Regions from separate parts of the Clostridium sp. MF28 genome, predicted to be linked through region 2. Evidence: predicted binding sites of a transcription regulator. Region 2 holds the regulator's gene; the other holds the start of a gene.
The links. The regulator CtsR, encoded in region 2, represses protease genes until heat stress. The targets are predictions, from matches to a motif close to AAGGTCAANNAAGGTCAAAT.
Positions count from the first base shown of each region.

Region 1: a site for CtsR is predicted at 5,153-5,172, ahead of clpB (ATP-dependent chaperone ClpB). Genes of this name have one in related genera too.

Region 1 is NZ_CP014331.1:4,127,717-4,139,058, forward strand. It holds partial or broken gene AXY43_RS18185 (YkvA family protein) at 1-169, shown strand, start outside; gene AXY43_RS18190 (ribonuclease H1 domain-containing protein) at 271-1,221, shown strand; gene AXY43_RS28055 (hypothetical protein) at 1,443-1,616, shown strand; gene AXY43_RS18195 (tetratricopeptide repeat protein) at 1,870-3,180, shown strand; gene AXY43_RS18200 (transcriptional regulator) at 3,198-4,463, shown strand; gene AXY43_RS18205 (CBS domain-containing protein) at 4,621-5,007, opposite strand; gene clpB (ATP-dependent chaperone ClpB) at 5,273-7,864, shown strand; gene AXY43_RS18215 (ECF transporter S component) at 8,132-8,728, opposite strand; TPP riboswitch at 9,057-9,164, shown strand; gene thiF (sulfur carrier protein ThiS adenylyltransferase ThiF) at 9,351-10,154, shown strand; gene AXY43_RS18225 (thiamine phosphate synthase) at 10,162-10,824, shown strand; gene AXY43_RS18230 (tRNA 2-thiocytidine(32) synthetase TtcA) at 10,996-11,342, shown strand, end outside.
Region 2 is NZ_CP014331.1:3,496,159-3,507,500, reverse strand. It holds gene disA (DNA integrity scanning diadenylate cyclase DisA) at 1-498, opposite strand, end outside; gene radA (DNA repair protein RadA) at 737-2,113, opposite strand; gene AXY43_RS15175 (glutaredoxin family protein) at 2,598-2,825, shown strand; gene trxB (thioredoxin-disulfide reductase) at 2,901-3,836, opposite strand; gene AXY43_RS15165 (ATP-dependent Clp protease ATP-binding subunit) at 3,967-6,441, opposite strand; gene AXY43_RS15160 (protein arginine kinase) at 6,467-7,480, opposite strand; gene AXY43_RS15155 (UvrB/UvrC motif-containing protein) at 7,473-8,051, opposite strand; gene AXY43_RS15150 (CtsR family transcriptional regulator) at 8,066-8,521, opposite strand; gene AXY43_RS15145 (MBL fold metallo-hydrolase) at 8,691-9,341, shown strand; gene AXY43_RS15140 (DUF362 domain-containing protein) at 9,407-9,577, opposite strand; gene AXY43_RS15135 (heavy-metal-associated domain-containing protein) at 9,700-9,903, opposite strand; gene AXY43_RS15130 (PSP1 domain-containing protein) at 9,915-10,820, opposite strand; gene AXY43_RS15125 (DNA polymerase III subunit delta') at 10,824-11,342, opposite strand, start outside.

The DNA.
Region 1 (11,342 bases), 630 kb from region 2:
AAATAAGATTATTAAAGATATACCATTATCGATAATAGTAGAGAATTGGGAAGGTAAAAATGATATACTTTTAGTATTAAAAAAAGGAATAGAATATCTAACTAACTTTACAAATGCTGCAAATATTGAAAAATTATATAGTGCTGTAGAAGAATTATCATCACTATAGAAAATATTATTTATAAATTTAATAACATATAGATTATAAGTTTATAAATATTCCATGAAAAGTATAATAATAAGTTAGACGGTCGGAGAAAGGAATAATATATGGCGAAAAAAGTTTATGCAATACAATATGGTTTTGATATTAAAAATAACAAAAAGGTTGAAAATGTAATAGTCAATACTTGGAATGAATGCTTAGCATATGTAAAAGGGGTAAAGGGAGCAAAGTATAAGAGTTTCGAAGACATAGAAGAGGCAAAATCATATCTAAACGAAGGAAATAGAATGCTAAAAAAGAGTGATGAAAGTTATCCAAAAGACTGTCTTCATGCATATGTTGATGGAAGTTATAATTCTTCTGACGGAAGATATTCTTATGGGGTAGTTTGTGTTAATGATGATGTTGTAGAATATATAGAAAGCGGAGCTGAAAAAGATAGCTCTTCTAAAAATATAAGACAAATAGCAGGCGAACTTAAGGGAGCTGTTAGAGCTGTTGAATATGCTTTAGAACATGGACAAAAAAAAGTAGTTCTATTTCATGATTACGAGGGGATAGCTCATCATGCAACTGGAGCATGGGAACGAAAAGAAGAATCATCTATGCAATATTATAAAAAGATGCAAGAGTTAATAAATTCTGGAATGGAAATTATATTTGTAAAAGTTGATAGTCATACTGGAGATTTATTTAACGAGCTTGTTGATGAGAAATGTAAAGAGTGCTTAGGGATAACTTCTGATAGAACCGTTGAAAAATGGTTAAGTAAAAATATTATAAGAGTTTCTGGTACTAAGGTTAAAGAAGAAATCTTAAGCATAGCTCCAAGTCATTCAAATAATATAATTTTAATTGGCGAAGATGAAAATTTACAAATGGAAAATATATTGAATGTAGATAAGAAAGATGACAATGAAATTAGATTTGAACAAATTATTGGTTTATATAGAAATAACGATATCGAAGGCAAAAAGATAATTTCTAAGCTATTAAGCAAAGAAAAAGAAAAATTAATTTTTTATCTTCTTAAAGAGTACATTGATAATAATTAAACCAGTATATATGTTGGAATAATAGATTTGCATTTAAAATGCAAATAAGAAAAGTGCTTAATTAGGACTGGAATATAGAAAGCTGATTGTAATATGCATAGTTACTTTTTAGAATATTTTTAAAACTGTATATAATCATGGAATAAATTAACTTGGATAACTTTTTGATTAATACACAATATATTTATAGAAAATAAATTGATGTTAAAGAGGTGTTTATTATGGAAAGATTTTCTAAGGGAATGATGACTGGATTTTTAATTGGAGTTGCTGTCGAAATGTCTCTAATGCCACGTATGGATAGAAGGAGTCAAAAAACAATGAGAAGAGCAGGCAGAAGAATGAGGAATATGGCTGAATCAGTAGGTCATGAAGTTTATGATTGGATGAGATAGAATTACAAAAAGAAAGTATAATATGTAAAAATTAGGTATAATAAAAATAGAAGGGCATGAATTTCTCTCATGCCTTTTTATTTTTATTTATTGTATTTATACTTTTGTACATAAATATGGATAATAAAATTAAATTATATAAAATTTGGGGCACATTTATATTTTTATGCAGTTTTTTATAAATTTATGTTATAATTAAGGAAATTATATTAAAATAACTAAATAATTTGTTGAATAGAGAAGGATTAAAAAGATGGAAATTCTATCATTGGGAGAAAAGATCAAGAGAAGAAGAAAACAATTGAATATGACGTTGAAGGATTTGGCAAAAGACAGAATAACTCCAGGACAAATAAGTTTGGTAGAATCTGGCCGTTCGAATCCATCAGTAGATTTGCTAGAATATTTAGCTGATGCATTGAACACAAATGTAGAATATTTAATGGAATCAGAAGAAAGCCAAGCTGAAAAGATTAGTTTATATTACGAACAGGTAGGGGAATCATGCATACTCCAGGGAGATTACGAAAAAGGTCAAAGATATATTGATAATGCTCTATACTACTGTGAAAAATATAATCTAGAATATAGAAAAGCAATGATATATTTTATAACAGCAAAATCCTACATGTATAAAAGAGATTTTCCTATGGCTCAGAAGTTTTTTTTATCAGCAAATGTAATTTTTGTAAAAAATAATAATTATGAGCAGATAATAAAAACTTTCCTACATTTAGCTAATATTGCTTTAGAATTAAAGGCATATCATTCTTCTAGTAGTTACTTAAAACAGGCTGAAAAGGTATATATAGACAATAAGGTTGTAGATGAATTTTTAATGGGAGAAATATACTACAATATGGCTAGAACATATTACGATGTAGAAGAACTGGATTTAGCCTTAGAATATTCTTGTCTAGCAAGAAATAGATTTGAACAAGTCTATAATGATGAAGATTATGCGAGAAATCTATTCTCTTTAGCAGAAGAATTTAATAAAAAAGGTGACTTGCCGAATGCAATAAAGTATTCAAAGAAAACATTAGAAGTATATAAAAAGATACAGTATAACAAGAGCATAGTTAATATAGAACATAATTTAGGAAAGTTATTTTATGAACTAGGAAATTTAGATGAATCTCTTAAGCATTATGATATATCAAAAAGTATTAGTACACAAAATCGTGTAGGATGTATAAATGATATACTAATAGATATTTGTAAAAGTTATCTGAAGTTAAAGAATACTGAACAATGTAGCAAAATACTAAAAGATATAGAAAATAGAATTGAAGAGCATGATATAGACAGAAAAATCGAATGTAAACTAATAAAATATACTATGTTCAATATTGACGATAAACCAGAACAAGCAGAAAGTGTATTGATTGATACATATGTGCTAGCAAAAAATAGCGGAAAGTTGTCGAAGGCTGCTGAATTAGCTATGAGAGTCGGAAAATATTTCATAGATAAAAAAGAAGAAGAAGAGGCTTCATATTACTTAAATCAAGGAATAAAGTTATTTGATGAAGCAGAAAAGTTAGAAAATTACAAATTATAAGTAAGTGGGTGAGATATTTGGAAATACTATCTACTGGCGAAAAGATAAAAAGAGCTAGAGTATTTAAAGGTATAACATTGAAAGAATTATGCGGAAATAAGATTTCAATTGCCAAGATGAGCTGTATAGAAAATGGAAAGATTAAGGCAGATACCGAATTACTGAATTATATAGCTGAGAAGATAGAAATAGATGTAGATTATTTAATAGAAGACGTATATGAACAAATTTCAAATAATCTAAATATAATAAAGAGGAATGTATCTTCCGATACTGATTCTGAAAGTAAGTTGAAAGATAACCTAAGCTATGCACTAAAATATAAATATTATGATTTAGCTTTTGAATTAATACACATATTATTCTCGTATTATGTAGAAGAAAATAAGGTTGAAAATATTCAGCTTATAGTTTCTCAATATTATGATTTATATCAAAGAAATAATACGGAAGAAAATACAGCTATCTACTTTAAAGATATGGCACGTTATTTATCTCAAAATGGTGAATATATTGAGGCTATTTCTTACTACAGCAAGCTTAGAGAAATGTTTAGATTGAAAGAAGATGGATTTGATAGTTCAGAGTACTGTTTAATAGGCTACAATGAGGCTCTGTGTTATCAGAATTTAAGAAAATCTGAAGAAGCATATAGCATTTTATCAGAAATCATAGGATATGTTGATGACCTTAAAACAGATGAAAGCAAGGGAAAAATATATCATATATATGCTACAGTATGCATTAAGCTTAAAAAAGATTATGTTGATGAATATAAAAAGAAAGCATTTCAATATCAAAAATATAATCCTATTTCTCTGGCAGCATCCCATGGAAATTATGGAAAGTATTATTTTGAAGTAGAAGAAAAGGAAAAAGCAATCTCTGAAATAGAAGATGGAATAAAGATATTTCCACAAGATAATGTAGAAAAATATGTGGAGTTTTTGAATTATTGTACAAAAATATTAATTGATAATTCAGAGTATGAGATAGCTTATAGGATTACAGAAGAATCATTAAATTTAGCTATTATGACTGATAATATAAAGTTAATTGAGAAGTCATATTATTTTAAAGGTATAATTCTTCAGAAAATGGACAAACATTTGGAAGCAGAAAAATATATGAATCTATCATTAGATTCGTTGTTTAAATTTGGTACCAGAGAAGAAAGAAGAAATAGATATGTAGATATGGGTAAGCTTTATTATAAGCTTGGACTTACAGCGGATTCGCTAAAATACTTTAATCTTGCATTAGCTGTTGATAAAAAAATCTAATTTCTCGTAAATATATATAGAAGGGCGATATTTTGTTAATTCGATTATAATGGATTAACAAAATATCGCCACTTCTATTTTTTTATATTCACAATTAAGCCTTTAAGATCAGTAATGATATATTTAAGCTATTAAATTCATATGGATATTATTGTTACTAATTTTTTGAACAAGAGTCAATGAAGTAATCTAATAAATCATCTATATTAATAACTCCTACAATTTTTTCGTCTTCAATAACAGGCATTGTTATAATATCATTTTCTCTTAGACGCTTAGCTACAGTGAGTAGATCTTCATCAGATTGCGCAGAGATAACTGATTTTGACATAACCCACTCAACTGGACAGCTAACATAATGTCCTGGATGTATCATGAATCTATATATATCAGCTTTTACTACCATTCCTACTACAATTTCTTTATCATCTACTACTGGCATTCCATTAATATTAAGTTTGTCCATAAAATCTAAAGCTTTATCTATAGTATCGTTTACATTAATTGTATGGAAATTTGGTTTAATGATAGAACTTATTTTCATAACATCACCTCTTTTAAAAAAGTTTAATATCGTTAAGCTGTAAAATAACAGGCTAATAATATTTATATTACTATTTTACTATAAAACAACAAAATTTAAAATAAATCTTTAGATGATAAAAAAATTAAAAAAAAGACTAAATAAACTTTGACTTTCTTTGACCTATGTATTATTATATAGATAAAGAGGAATTATTTAGGTATAGTGATAAACTAGTTTTAATAATAATTTCGAAATTTAACATAGAGATTTAGGAGGAATAAGTATGAATATTGATAAAATGACGTTGAGAGTTCAACAAGCATTGAATGATGCCAATGTTACAGCTGTTAAATTTAATCATCAGCAAATAGATTTAATTCATCTTTTTTCAGCTCTTGTAGAGCAGGAGGACGGGTTAGTCCCTAATATTCTTACTAAAATGGGTATATCAGTAAAGAATTTAAAAGCGTCAGTAAATAAGGAATTAGATGCAATGCCAAAAGTTTTAGGAGAAGGAGTTGGCAATGTATATATAACTAGAAAAGTAGAGGAAGTGTTAATTAAAGCTGAAGAATTTTCGAAACAGTTTGAAGATTCATATGTTAGTGTTGAACATTTAATGCTTGCTATTATAGAAATAGATAACAATCAAGTTTCTAAAATATTAAAGCAATATAATATAACCAAGGAGAATTTCTTAAAAGTTCTTTCTGAAGTTAGAGGAAGCCAAAGAGTTGAAACGCAAGATCCAGAAGGGACATATGACGCATTAGCAAAGTATGGAACTAATTTAGTTGACCTTGCTAAAAAGCATAAGTTAGATCCTGTTATAGGAAGAGATGAAGAAATAAGAAGGACAATAAGGATTTTATCAAGGAGAACCAAGAATAATCCAGTATTAATAGGTGAACCTGGTGTTGGTAAAACAGCAATTATTGAAGGATTAGCTGAAAGAATAGTTAGAGGAGATGTTCCAGAAGGCCTTAAGGATAAAATTATATTTGCTTTGGATATGGGATCTTTGATTGCCGGAGCTAAGTATAGAGGTGAATTTGAAGAAAGATTAAAAGCGGTATTAAAAGAAGTTCAAAGCAGTGAGGGTAGAATATTACTATTCATAGATGAAATTCATACAATAGTTGGAGCTGGTAAGACTGATGGAGCAATGGATGCTGGTAATTTGATTAAACCATTATTAGCAAGAGGAGAGTTACATTGTATAGGTGCTACAACTTTTGATGAATATAGAAAATATATTGAGAAAGATAAAGCCTTAGAAAGAAGATTCCAACCAGTAATTATAGATGAACCTACAGTAGAGGATACAATTGCAATACTAAGAGGATTAAAAGAAAGGTTTGAAATTCATCACGGGATTAGAATTCATGATTCAGCAATAGTAGCTGCTGCAAAGCTTTCTGACAGATATATTCAAGATAGATATATGCCTGATAAGGCAATTGATTTAATTGATGAAGCTGGAGCTATGATAAGATCTGAAATAGATTCCCTCCCAACAGAACTTGATGTTATAAGAAGAAAAATATTTAAGTTAGAAATAGAAAAAGAAGCCTTGTCAAAAGAGAAAGATGAGGGTTCAAAAAATAGGTTAGATGACTTAGAGAAAGAGCTTGCAGGATTAAAAGAAAAGAATGATGAAATGACTGCAAAATATACCAAAGAAAAAGAGCAAATCACAGCTATTAAAACCTTAAAAAGTGAGCTAGATGATGCTAGAGGAGAAATAGAAGTAGCGCAAAGAAACTTTGATTATAATAAAGTTGCTGAGATTCAATATAGTAGGATTCCTGCTATAGAAGAAAAAATTAAGCAAAAAGAAATTGAACTAAGAGAAAATTATGAGGGAGCTCTATTAAAAGAGGAAGTAACTGAGCAGGAAGTATCCGCTGTACTTTCTAAATGGACTGGAATTCCTGTAACTAACTTACTTGAAGGAGAAAGGGAAAAACTTTTAAGACTAGAAGATGATATGAGTAATAGAGTTATAGGCCAGGGTGAGGCAATAGAAGCTGTAACTAATGCAATACTCAGGGCAAGAGCTGGGCTTAAAGATATCAATAGACCAATAGGATCATTTATATTCTTAGGGCCAACAGGAGTTGGTAAAACGGAGCTTGCAAAAACACTAGCTAGAAATTTATTTGATTCAGAAGAAAATATTATTAGAATTGATATGTCGGAATATATGGAGAAGCATTCAGTGTCTAGATTAGTTGGAGCGCCTCCAGGATATGTAGGTTATGATGAAGGTGGTCAGCTAACAGAAGCTGTAAGAAGAAAACCATATAGCGTAATTTTATTTGATGAAATTGAAAAAGCGCATGAAGATGTGTTTAATATATTCCTTCAAATATTAGATGATGGTAGATTAACTGATAATAAGGGTAAAACTGTAGATTTTAAAAATACTATAATAATTATGACTTCAAATATCGGAAGTGAATATTTATTAGAAAATACTAATGAAGATCACGTTGATGAAGAAATAAAATCAAAAGTAATGAGTGTTTTAAAATCAAGATTTAAACCAGAATTTTTAAATAGAGTAGATGATACTATAATGTTTAAACCTTTGACAGAGTCTGGCATTAAGAAAATTATAGATATATTCTTAAGAGAAGTAAGTTTAAGGTTAAAAGATAAAAATATCGAAATAGAAGTTACAGATAAAGCAAAAACAATAATGGCAAGAGAAGGTTATGATGTGGTTTATGGAGCAAGGCCGTTAAAAAGATATATACAGAACACTTTAGAGAATAGACTCGCTAGGATGATAATTAAGGGCGAACTAGGCTATGGATCTAAGGTTATGATTGATAATAAAGATGAAGAAATAATAATAAAACCACTTTAGTAAAAATAAGTTTTGTAAAATTCCTGTAGATAAATGTGATCTATAGGAATTTTTATTCTCTAGAAAATTATAATCAAAGAATGTGAGTAACTTTTTGAGTAGTTAATAGGAATCGTTATATTTGTATTATATACCATATTTTAATTCTTCATAATAGTTTTATATGTAACCAATAATTAGAACAAGAAAAGAGGCAGCTTTTAGCAAGTGCCTCTTTATAATTTATATTCTTTAAAAAATATTTTATTTTACTTGTTTAGAGTTTAGTTAAATTTTTTTCTTAATTCTAAATATAGCTACAATTACAGGGACTGATATTACAGCACTCACTATAGCTTCAGGAACTCCATTTGTTAAACCAATGGTTGCAATTGCAATTCCAGCAGTTTGTGGATTTATCTTTAAAATAGCAGAGTATCTTTCTAAGTAAAATACGTAAGTTAAACCCAAAACACCTATAGTGTTAATTAATGTAGCACAGATTGATGCTATTGCAATACTAATGCTTTGATTTTTAAATCTCTTTCTAAGAAGTATATACACATAGTATGCTACAATTCCAATTAGGACTCTAGGAACTAATGCAATTATAGGATTCCAAAATATAAATGATGTTGGACCAGGAGCGGTAAAATTTTGATACATTGAGAATAAACCAAAAACTAATCCAACTAGGGATCCAACTATAGGTCCTTCAACTATCGCACCTATAATAACTGGGATATGCATTATAGTAGCTTTTACAGGTGGAATTGGTATGAACCCAAGCCCGGTTAATCCTAAGAAAATTGAAATTGCAGAAAGCATTCCGATCATTGCAATCTGTCTAACTGAAAATTTAGATTTAGTATAGCCTCTTTCCATAAGGTACCTCCGTTCTTATTCCTTGATATATGGATATAATTCGGAAAAATATATAATATATACGAATTTCCGTTCAGCTTCTAATTGAATACCGACACATATTATTTTACCACGTTAGAAAAAATGTTCAATTATATTTTAAAAATATAAATTTAAATATAGTAATAATAATTACTGATTCTATATTTAATTCTATGAACTTAGAAAAAGTTGATTTTTATACAAAATATGAATAAATTTACAAATCTAATTTATGGATTTAATCCATAAAAATTTGAATTATAAGAAATAAAATGATAATATATAACCATAACAGAAATTGAATAGTATAAAAGGCTAGGGGTGCCAATTTAATTGGCTGAGAGAAGCTTATTTGCTTTAACTCTTTTGACCTGATGTGGCTAATACCACCGTAGGGAAGCAATAAATATTTTAGAAGATTTATAAGACTTACCTTAGTGTAAGTCTTTTTATTATCTAGTAATTTATTATGGAAGCCAAATAAGTAGAGGTTCTGCCCATTGGTTGTACAAATTATGAAAAAAGACTGATAAGAAAATAATGAGTAAATAATGAACAGATATATTAAGTTTTAAAATTTATTTAGATTGGGGATATTAGTTTGAAAGTTTTAGTAAATGAAAGAGAAATAGATATTGAGGGAGAAATTACTGCATTTGAAGTTAGAAGCAGGATAAAAAGTGATGCGGATATAGTTATTTTAAATGGTTTTCCAATTAAACAAGATTATTCTTTAAATGAAGGCGATAAAGTTACTTTAATTAAGAGAGGCGAGGTGCCTAAAAAAGAAGAGTTAGAGGCACTAATGGTAAGTAGACATACTCCAAAGGTTCATGAGAAAGTTAAGAAGGCGAAGATAGCTATTGCTGGACTTGGTGGACTTGGTTCAACAGTAGCATTAGCGTTGGGAAGAGTTGGGGTTGGACATATAAAAATAATAGATTTTGATGTGGTTGAACCTAGTAATTTAAACAGACAACAATACTTTATAAGACATATTGGAATGAAAAAATGCCATGCATTAAAAGAAATATTGTTAGAAATCAATCCGTTCATAAATATCGAAGTTGTTGATACGTATGTAGATAAGGATAACATTAAAGATTTATTTGAGGATATGGATATTGTAATTGAAGCATTTGATGGCGCAGAAAATAAAGCGATGATAGTTAGAGAAGTTTTACTTCAGACAGAAAAACCAAAGGTTATTTCAGCCTCAGGTATGGCAGGGTATTATTCTAATAATCTAATAATTAGCAAAAAAATAAATACAAGGCTATATATGTGTGGAGACTTTAAAAATGAGGCAAAAGTAAATGAGGGGTTAATGGCACCTAGGGTTGGTATCGCAGCTTGTCATGAAGCAAATATGGCGCTTAGATTAATATTAGGAGAAGAGGTATAAACTAAAGATGTCTGTAATTGGAATAACAAATAGAAAACTTTGTAGGGACTTTTTTGATCAAATAAAAAAAATATCAGAATCTAATCTAGATTTCTTAATTATACGAGAAAAAGATTTAAGCAGTGAAGAGCTAATGATATTAGTTTTGAAAGTAAAAGAGGAACTGAAAAATACAAATATCAGAATAATACTAAATTCCAATATAGATATTGCTAAAAAGTCCAATGTTGATGGAATTCAGTTATCATTTAATGATTTTATAAATATTAGTAACAGGTTATGCACAGGAAGAGCAATAAATTCTAAAGAAATGGTGGATAATTTTTATTTTAGTGGGAATAAATATAAAATATATAAGATGATCGGCGTTTCAATACATAGTTGCGAAGAAGGTATACAAGCGGCTAAATTAGGAGCAGACTATGTTATTTATGGCCATGTGTTTGAAACTGATTGTAAAAAAGGTCTTCCTCCTAGAGGAATTAAGGAAATAGAGGCTCTTTCCAAGAAGATTGACATTCCAGTCATTGGGATAGGCGGAATAAATCAAGATAATTATAAGAAAGTATTGGATGCTGGAGCAAGTGGAATTGCTATAATGTCTAGTTTAATGAAAGACAAAAACCCTGAAGAACTAGTGAAATCTCTTTCTAAAGAAACATTACTTTGATATATGAAAATCAAAGTACAAATACGAATAATTAAAATCAGCTAATATTAAAACCTAAAAACACTTGTAAATCTTAAGTGTTCATTATAAACTCTTTAAAGAAAGATATATTCAAGAATAATTAGTATCTATGATCTGGATACTATTAAGATAATAAGGAGAAATGAAATAATGAGTACAATTGCAGGAAAAGGCTGTCCAAGAATTATACCAGATGGAGAAAAAAAGCCACTAGAAGAGATTGAAAAAGCTATAATTAAAAGCTATAGAAAGCATATTTGGTCAAAATTTGTTAAGGCAATTAAAGAATATAATTTAATTCAAGAAGGAGATAAAATTGCTGTTGGAATTTCTGGAGGAAAAGATAGTATACTTATGGCGAAATTATTTCAGGAGTTGCAAAGACATGGTCAAGTTAAATTTGAATTAGTATTTTTAGCTATGGATCCAGGGTATCATCCAGATATAAAAAATTTACTAATAGAAAATTGTGAGCATCTAAATATTCCAATTCATAT
Region 2 (11,342 bases):
TTCAAGTACTGCAACATATTTTTCTAGTGTTTGAAGCGCTTGATTTGCCTTTCCAAGAATTACACTACTTTCTCTTAATACATACTTTATATCACCCTTGTACATAGTTATTATATTTCTTCTTTGAGAAATTGCAATTACTATGTTATTCGTTTGCTTAGCTACTCTATGCGCCGTTCTATGCCTAGTTCCTGTTTCATATGTTGGAATAGATGAATCAGGTATTAATTGCGCATTAGCACAAACGATTTTCTTTAAGTCTCCAGTTATGACTATAGCTCCATCCATTTTAGCTAATTCGTATGCATATGATGGTGTATACTCTGAATTAATATAAAAACCGCCATCAACGAGTTTCATAACTTCTTCATCGTCACCAATCACTAATAATCCACCTGTTTTAGCTCTTAATATATTTTCAAGACCTTCCCTTAGTTGAGTGCCTGGGCACATTATCTTTAAGACATTCTTTATTCCTATTCCCTTTTCTATTCTCATACACTCACCCATTTTCTTTAAAAATCATTTTAATACTTTTCTAGATTTATTTAAAATCAAATATTAAACATTTTGACTGATATTATTTTCCGAGTAAATTTAACCTAGGCTCTAGAAACTATAATACTATAATAAATATAATCCCTCAACAACATTTGTTAAATTTAAGTTATAATATATTTATTTGTAAGAAATAGCTCTATTCTCTTCATATTTAATATGGAATTTCTATAATGTTCTAGCTTCTATAAATATTATTTATTACATCCATCAAGGTCTTTAATTCAATTATATCTATTTTCTTTAAGTTACTGCTTTTTCCTATAGAATCCTTTGGAACATAAACCTTTTTAAATCCCATTCTCTCAAGTTCCCTAATCCTACTTTCTAATGATGGTACTTTTTTAAGTTCCCCAGTCAGTCCTACATCTGCTATAAACGCTATATCTGATTCTATCCCCTGCTGCTTTACTGAGGATACTATACTCATTATTACAGCTAAATTAATGCCCTGTTCTCTTATTTTTATACCACCTGTAGTTTTAATAATTACATTCTTATCGTATAAATTAATTCCTCCACGTTGTTCAAGTATAGATATCAAAGTGTTTAATTTATCCTTTCCTAATGTTTCCCCTATTCTTGTAGGATACGGAGTAAAACTCTTCGACACTAAACTTTCTATTTCAGTTATTATTGCTCTTGTTCCTTCTTTAATTACTGTTAATGCACTTCCTGATACAATTTCTCCTTCTTCACGCTTTGTCATGAAGAATTCTGAGGGGTTATCTATTGAAATAATCCCTCTCTCCCCCATTTGAAAGAAGCCATTTTCAATACCGCCAAATCTATTTTTAGAACTTACAAGTACTCTTAACTCTTCATCACTATCATCTTCTATTATAAGCACCGTATCAACTAAATGTTCTAAGGCTCTTAGCCCTGCAAGTTCATCACTTTTAGTCATCTGCCCAACTATTATAACCGCTCTTGGCCTTCTACCGTTTTTAGCCATTTGGAGCAATGCATTAGCACATTCCATAGTTTGTGTAGGTGACCCTGCTCTCGCTGGCAAAGATGATTCCATAGTAAATGTTTGTATACTATCTATTATTATAATATCCGGATCTATTTCTTCAACTGCATCTAAAACATTATCAAGACTTGTTTCTTGTAGTACCCATATATCTTCGTGGATTTTATTAAGAATTCTGTCTGCTCTGTTTTTTATCTGACTATCACTTTCTTCCCCTGACGCATAAATTACTTTATATCCTTTTTGGGCGACAGCATCGGAAATTTCAAGAAGAAGTGTTGATTTTCCTGCTCCCGGTCTTGCTGTTATAATTGAAATTGAATCCTTTACGATTCCTCCACCCATAACCCTATCAAATTCATTTATCCCTGTTACTATTCTATCGCTTTTGTTGGAAACTATCTCCAAAAGTTTTTTTAACGGTTTTTTTGCTACTTGTCTGGATCTAGTCTCTAAATTTTTTGCTTCAATAGTAATTTCCTCTAATGTATTCCAATTATTGCATGTTGGACATTTACCAAGCCACTTTATACTTTCAAAACCGCAACTATTGCATCTATATAATGTTTTTTTCTTCATAAACCTCTCCCTTCGTTTCTAGATCTTTATTACATCTTACTTTTTTAATAATAATATTAATTATATTATAGCATATTACTTTCTTACTCATATATTTTGAATTAAATATAGCTAGTGCTTAGCCTTCAATCAATTATTATATATAATACTTTATAACTATTTTATTTTTTGTTCTAGAATATTTAATAAATTATTGCAAAAGCTATTATAAAATAGATTAGTAAAGAACAAATATATAATAATATAGAAATTATAATATTAATATCAACACTAGAAAATAAACATAATATATAATTCACCAGTTATGTATTAACTAAATTACTCTATAATGATTATTCTAATAATGAGACAACGATATATAACCAAGTTATAATTTAATTGATAGTAAACATCATTATTTTATAGCTATATTGAATGATTATAAAATCTATATTATAATATTAATTACAATATAATAACTATTATTAAGGAGGCGTATTCATTTATGGTAAAAGTATATACTACCAATACTTGTCCTTGGTGCGTTAAAGCAAAAACTTTTCTTAAATCAGAGAACATTGAATTTCAAGAATTAAATGTTCAAGATGATATGGAAGCTAGAGAAGAAATGATAAAAAAGTCTAATCAGATGGGTGTCCCAGTATTAGATATTAATGATAATATTATTATAGGCTTTGATAAGCCTGCTATTCTAAAGGCTTTAGGTAAATAATTAAGAGGCGTATATCCGCCTCTTTTATTTTGGCTTATATCAATTAATATCTGATTTATATTCTCATCTTTAATGCTATTTTCTTTTTCGTAATATATATTTTTCTGCATTTAAAAGCGCAATCGTACCATCTGATACAGCAGTTGTTATTTGCCTATACTTCTTTTGTCTTACATCCCCTGCTGCATATACTCCTTGAATATTTGTTTGTAAATCTTCATCGGTAATTATATATCCTTGTTCATTCAATTTTATATAATCCTTTACTTCTTTTGTTCTAGGCTCTGTTCCTATATATCCAAAAACTGCATTAACATCTAAGCTACTACTTTCTTGAGTCTTAGTGTCTTTTATAATAACTGATTCCAAAAATTCCTTACCATTGGCTTGAGTCAAATCCTTATTTAATAGAACTTCTATTTTAGGATTATTGAAAACTTCATCAATTAATGACTGTTCTCCTTTAAAATAATCATACCTTCTTATTAAGTACACTTTTTCAGCAAACCTAGTTAAAAATATAGACTCCTCTAGTGCAGAATTTCCGCCGCCTACAACAGCAACTTTTTTGCCTTGATAAAGTGCTCCATCACAAATAGCACAGTAATGAATTCCTCTTCCTGAAAATTGTTCTTCTTGAGGAATAGGCAGTTTTCTTGGTGCAGCTCCTGTAGCAATTATTACAGCTTTAGGTTGGTATACATATGATTCAGTTTCTATAATCTTTTCATCATCTGATATATATATCTTTTCAATTGAATCAAATTCATCAATATTTGCTCCAAGATCTCTAGCTTGTTCTTGAAATATGTCAGCTAAATCTCCTCCACCTATACTTTTAAATCCCGGGTAATTCTCTATAGTATAACTATTTCTAACTTGACCTCCCACAAGTTCATTTTCTAACAACAATGTATCCAACTTTGCCCTTCCTGCATACATTGCTGCTGTAAGACCTGCTGGTCCACCACCAATTATAATTAAATCCAATTCTTTCTTTTCTTTACTCATATCTATTTTCTCCTAATATTTAATACATTTTAAACTACTCAATACCCAAATATTATATTAATCTTTAAACTAAACAGACTATTTCAATGTATAAATAATTTATAGCGTTGAAATAGCCCATTAACATAAATTAATTCTTATTGAGCTCCAAATTGCTTTCAGCCAATCTTCTGAAAATAAGTTTGTTTTCTAACTCACTTACCTTTACCCTATCTCCAATTCTTATATTTCCTTGTAATATTTCCTCACTTAATTTATCTTCTACCTCTTTTATTATTAATCTTCTAAGTGGCCTTGCACCATAATCAAGGTCAATTCCTTTGTTTAGCAGGAACCTTTTACTATTATCTTCAAAGTTTAAGTATATATCTCTGTCTTCAAGCCTTTTTCTTATTGATGCAAGCATTAAATCTATAATTTGATTTAAATCTTCATCACTCAACTTATGGAATACTATTGTATCATCTATTCTATTTAAAAATTCTGGCCTAAATTTTTGCTTTAATTCTCCTAATATATTTTCCTTCATCTTTTCATATTCAGTTTCATTTTCGTTTTTAGAACTAACACTACTAAATCCTATGCTTTTTTGTTTTTTAATTTGATGAGCCCCAACATTTGAAGTCATTATAATTATTGTATTCTTAAAATTAACTATTTTTCCTTTACCATCAGTAAGCCTTCCATCTTCCATAATTTGAAGCAATATATTGAATACCTCTGGATTTGCCTTTTCTATCTCATCTAAAAGAACTATTGAATAAGGTTTTCTTCTAACAGCTTCTGTAAGTTGACCACCTTCTTCATGTCCTACATATCCTGGAGGCGATCCTATTAATCTAGATACCGAATGACCTTCCATGTATTCTGACATATCAATTCTTATAATATTATTTTCATCACCAAACATAGCTTCTGCAAGTGCTTTAGAAAGCTCAGTCTTTCCAACTCCAGTTGGTCCCAAAAATATAAAGCTTCCTATTGGTCTATTAGGATCCTTTATTCCAACTCTTGCCCTTCTCACAGCCCTTGCTATAGATTTAACCGCCTCATTTTGTCCAACAACTCTCTTGTGTAGTATTTCCTCTAATCTTAATAACCTTTCACTTTCCGATTCAGTTAATTTTTGAATTGGAATCTTAGTCCAAGATGATACTACACTCGCTATCTTTTCTGCATCTACAACTAGTGTCTTTATAGAATTCTGAGTATCCCAACTATCTTTCATATTACCTAACTGCTCTTTTAAAATTCTCTCTTTATCCCTTAAATTCGCAGCTCTCTCAAAGTCTTGAACTCGTATAGCTTCTTCCTTTTCTTTACCTATATTTTCAATTTTTTCTTCTAAATCTTTTAAATCCGGAGGGGCTGTTAAACTTTGGATTCTCACTTTAGCAGCTCCTTCATCAATCAAATCAATGGCTTTGTCTGGCATAAATCTATCTGTTATATACCTATCTGCCAAATTAACGGCCGCTTCTAAAGCTTCATCTGTTATTTCAACTCTGTGATGAGCTTCATACTTATCTCTTAATCCTTTAAGAATTTTTAGCGTTTCTTCCTTTGAAGGCTCTCCCACTGTTACAGGTTGAAATCTTCTTTCTAATGCAGAATCCTTTTCAATATACTTTCTATATTCATCTATAGTTGTGGCTCCTATACATTGAATCTCTCCTCTTGCTAAAGCAGGCTTTAATATATTAGATGCATCGATAGCACCTTCTGCTCCTCCTGCTCCTATAATAGTGTGAATCTCATCTATAAAAATAATTATATCTTTATCTTTAATTATTTCATCCATAGTTTTCTTAAGTCTTTCCTCAAATTCACCTCTATACTTAGCTCCTGCAATCATAGATGTTAAATCTAAAGAAACAACTCTTTTATTTCTAAGTATCTCTGGAATATTTCCCTCAACTATTCTCTGTGCTAGTCCTTCAACTACAGCAGTTTTACCAACGCCTGGTTCCCCAATCAGACACGGGTTATTTTTAATTCTCCTACAAAGAATTTCTAATAACCTTTGAGTTTCATTATCCCTTCCAATTACAGGATCTAGTCCTTGTTCCTTAGATAGTACTGTTAAATCCCTTCCATACTTATCAAGCATTGGAGTATTAGCTTTCTTATTATCAATTATATTTTTATCGCTAGCTTTATCTTCATAAGTACCGGATAAGAATACAAGTAATTCTTCACTTATAATGGTAAAGTTAAGATTCAAGCTTTTTAAGATAGTGTATGCCATTCCTTCTTCTTGGTTAAGTAAGGCTAATAAAATATGTTCAGGGCTAACATATTTATGATTTAATCTTTTTGCTGCTGCAAAACTTTCATCTATTAACCTTTTGGTACGAGGGGTAAGTAAAATATTATCGTCTGTTTTCTTGATATCCCCATAACCCAAGTATCTTTGTATCATATTTCTAATATTCTCACTATTAACCCCATATTTTTTTAATAACTTAGCAGAATATCCATCTTCTTTTAATATGCCAAGTAATATATGCTCAGTTCCAACATACCCATGTTTAAATTTTTCTGATTCATTTTCAGCTTCTAAAATTACTGCTTGTGCCCTTTCTGTTAATTTATTATATTCCATATACTTTAAACCTCCTATCTTCTCCTTAGGTTAACATTTCTTTCACTAATTTAGCTCTTTCATACTTAATTTCCTTATCATCTAGTGATTTTTTCAAATAATTTTGAAGGGATGAATTAGTAATTAGAATAAATAGTTTATCTAACTTACCCTTATCAATATTTATAATTGATAATTCCGCTCCTAATCTAACATTTGATAATAGTTCAATAGACTCTTTAAAATCCAAAATCATTGCATATTTCAGTATTCCATATGCTCTATATATCTTATCCTCTAATTCATGTCTACATTTACTAAGTAATATTTCTCGGAATTTATTTTCCTCTATTATTATGCTCCAAACTGCTTCTTTTAATTTATTTATAATATTCTCCTCTGTCAAACCTAATGACACTTTATTAAATATTCTGTATAAATTTCCAAAAACTTTTGTACCATCTAGATGAACTCCCTTTATAGCAATTCCTAACTTACCAAGCCTTTTGGATATATTATTAATTTCTTCACTCATACTAAGAGCTGGCAAATGTAATACTACTGAGGCCTTCATTCCTGTTCCGATATTCTCTGGTGATGCTGTTAAATAACCTAATGTTTCATCAAAAGCATAGTCAAAATTTTCTTCTATCTTATCATCAATAACCGTTGCTCTCTCAAAAATTTCTTCTAATTTCAATCCATCACTTACACATTGAAGATTTATATGATCTTTTTCATTTATCATAATGCTAAGATCTTCTTCTTTATTCAATATAAATGAGCCCTTATCAGAATTTTTCAAAAGCTCTTTGCTGATTAGATCCCTTTCTAAATATTGTTTACTAAATTCCTCTTTTGTATTCCAAATCTCATATAACGTAATTTCTTCATTATCTAATTCATTTTTAAGAACGTTATATACTTCTTTGCCATTTTCTCTACCCTTAATATAGTTTAGTTTATTAGGAAAAGGTAAATTACTAAAGTTTCTAGCTAACAACACTTTGCTACTTAATACTGCTCCAAGTCCTTCCTTATCATCTTCCCAGCTATTCATCACAATTTCCCTCCTTTCTATTTATAATTTCCTTAGTGTTACTTTCTAATATATATAATTCTAGTTTTTTAATTTCATCTCTTACTATTGCTGCTCTCTCATATTCCTCAGCTACTATCAATTTTTGCATCTCTTCTTTTAAATCCTTAAGGTTTTTTCTTTGAACCAATTCCTTTCCCTTTACCTTAGGAATCTTACCAATATGTTTACTTCCAACTTGTAAGCTCTTTATCCTTGGCTCAAGTACAATATTAAATTCTTTATAACAATCAGTACATCCCAATCTTCCTGATTTCTTAAATTCCTGATAAGTTAACCCACAATTTGGACAGATAATTTCCTTTACTTTATTATTATCTATATTTGATTTACCATTATCTACATTAGATAATATTTCTGTAAGTATTCCTTGAAATGGAACATTTATATTTTGCATTATTGGATTAAAGAATGGAATATTAGCTATATCTTTTGCACAATTTTCACATAACCAAATTTCTTGTTTCTGACCATTCATCACTGTAATTAAATTTATCTTTGCTTCATTTTTTTTACATTTTTCACATAACATATATATCCCCACCTTTAAGATAAAATTATCATAATCATAGCTTTTAAAATATCAGCTCTTACTTTATTTTTATTATCTGCTGAAGTTAAACTTCTATCATTTATTGCTATTTTCATTATTTCACATTCTCTTTCTTCAATAACTCCAGATTCTAATAAGTGATTAAGCAATGCGTTTGCATTATGATATGTTATTGTTTCTCCTATGCTTTGGTTAATTAATTCTTCTCTTCTATTGGAGTTGTCATCATCCAACTGCTTGATCGCTATATGACCTCCGCCGCCTCTCTTGCTCTCAATTAAATATCCTCTTTCATAGGTAAATCGAGTTGTTAATACATAGTTTATTTGGGACGGCGCGCATCTAAATTGATCTGCTAACTCATTTCTTTGTATAAAAATCACATTATCTCTATTCTCATTAAACATTTGTTTTATAAACTCTTCTATTATATCTGAAAGTCTTGCCATAACATCACCTGCTTAAACCTTTATTTAATTATTTGTTTTTGACTTACTTTGACTTTATAATATTATACTATACTTCTTCTACTTTTTGAAGTATCAATATAAATTTATGATTATTTATATTACTGTATGTTAATAATATCTAATATATTTCAATTTATGGAGGTTTTATATGCAAATTATTTGGTATGGACATTCTTGTTTCCTTATGAAAACATCCATTGGTAAAAGAATTCTAATTGATCCATTTAGCAACAATTTAGGTTATGATAATAATTTCCCTAAATCTGATTTAATTACCATTAGTCATAACCATTTTGATAGTTCATATATTAATGATATAAATAATACAACCAAGATTATTAATGAGAGCGGAAACTTTAACTTAAGCTTCCTTAATATAGAAGGGTTTGACTCCTTTCATGATAAGTGCAATGGACTAAAAAGAGGCTCAAATATTATTTATATATTTAAGGATGATAAACTTTCCATATGCCATTTAGGACATTTAGGCCATATACCTTGTTCATTGATTTTAGAAAAGCTTAAAAATATTGATATTTTACTTATCCCTATTGGTGGACATTTCACTCTCAACGGTTTTGAGTCTGCGAAACTTTGTAACCTTATTTCCCCCAAATACATAGTTCCTATGCATTATAAAACTAATACAACAACTTTATACTTAGACGACCCTAAGAATTTTATAATATCTATGAAGAGCGTAAAAAAAATAAATTCTAATATATTAGATACTTCTGACTTGTATATAAATTCTAACCTTAAGTCTGAATGTATCTTGTTAACACCTCCATATAAATAGTGAAAATAACTATTTCAACTATTTTTAAATAAAAAAAAGACCGCCTAAAGACGATCTCTCTTTTATTACTCTTGGTTTGGAGCTCCCACTGGGCAAACATTAGCACAGTTTCCGCAATCGATACAAGTATCTGCATCAATAACGAATTGAGTATCTCCTTGAGTTATAGCACTAACTGGACATTCTCCAGCGCATGCTCCACAGCTAACACATGAATCATTAATAACAAATGCCATCTAGAACACCTCCTAATAAATTGTGGTAATTAACCTCTTACATTTTAACACGTATTCGTATGTTTTAAAAGTGTTTTGTATTCTAGACTTCTTATTTTTTAATATTGTTATATCATTTACGATTACAAAACAACATATCCTAAATCCTCTATGGAATTTATAATCCTTTCGAGTTTTAAAAAGATATCATTATATATCACTGTTATCTCCCTTTTTGCAAGCGAAATTTCAGTAGCTATTACTCCCGAATTCTTAACAACTGTATCTTGAATTATCTTGGCATCGTCATTAGACTCCATATTACAAATCTTAATAACAGATTTCATAGAAATTCCTCCTATTTTTCATTAATAAGATTTTTTATTAATGTTTTATCTTCCTCTGACTCAACAATCAATTTTATATTATTTTCATCAATTGTGTCTTCATATTTTCCTGAAACGAGCTCTACATCAGTTATTTTGAATTCCTCAACAACTTCCTCGTCTCCTCTTCTAACCTTAACCTTTACCATCTCTTTAACTATTGAATTACCAACAACTTCTCCATTCCCAGCCTCTGTCTTAACAATAGAACCAATCTTAGGCAATCTCTTTCTTATACCTTCATATGTAGTTTGCTCATAGTTCAAACAGCACATCAATCTTCCACATATTCCAGATATCTTGGTTGGATTCAAAGAAAGATTCTGTTCCTTTGCCATTTTTATTGACACAGATGCAAAGTCTCCTAAGAATGTAGAGCAGCACATAGGCCTACCACATGGTCCAAGTCCTCCAACCATTTTAGCCTCATCTCTTACTCCTATTTGTCTTAATTCTATTCTGGTTTTAAATATAGTAGCTAAATCCTTAACTAATTCTCTAAAATCTACTCTACCATCTGCTGTAAAGTAGAATATAACCTTATGATTATCAAATGTATATTCTACATCTATTAATTTCATATTTAATTTATGTTCTTGAATTTTAGCTAAACATATATCTAATGCTTCTTTTTCTTTATCCTTATTTTCTTTATGTTTTCTAATATCATCCTCATCAGCAATTCTAATAACATTCTTTAAAGGTGATACTATATCTTCCTCTTTTATCTCCTTAATTCCTATAACGCATTCACCAAATTCTATACCTCTAGCTGTCTCTACTATTACATAATTGCCCTTTTTTATATCCAATTCTAATGGACTAAAGTAGTAAATCTTTCCTGCCTTCTTGAATCTTACGCCTATAACTTTTATCATTAATTATACCTCCGCAAAGCCCATAAGCAAAACACTTATGACCATTGAATAGTTCGTATTACTATTAAAATTTATTCTAGCTTCTTTTATGTATTCTAACATACTATTTAATTTCTTATAAGATATTCCTCTTGATATATTTTTTATCTTATATATTTTATCAAAATTAACAACGAGTTCACTATCATTAAGTTCTTTAAGAAGTAAGATATCTCTTATATATGATAGAAGTATATTTAGTAACTCTAATTTATCTTCTTTTGCACTTTTTAATAATTCTTCATACTTTAATATAATACCTTTTTGTCTACTTACGATATCTTCAAATAATTCTATACATATATCTCTCAAATTTCTCAACTTATCATCGCTAAAAAATCTATCTACATTTCCAGGTATTCCAGCACTATAAGCTAATGCAGCTTTTTTATCATCTTCACTTAAATTATTATATTTTTCCTCAAGGTAACTCAAAATTTCTTCTTTATTTAATGGTGTTAACCTATATATTTGGCAACGCGA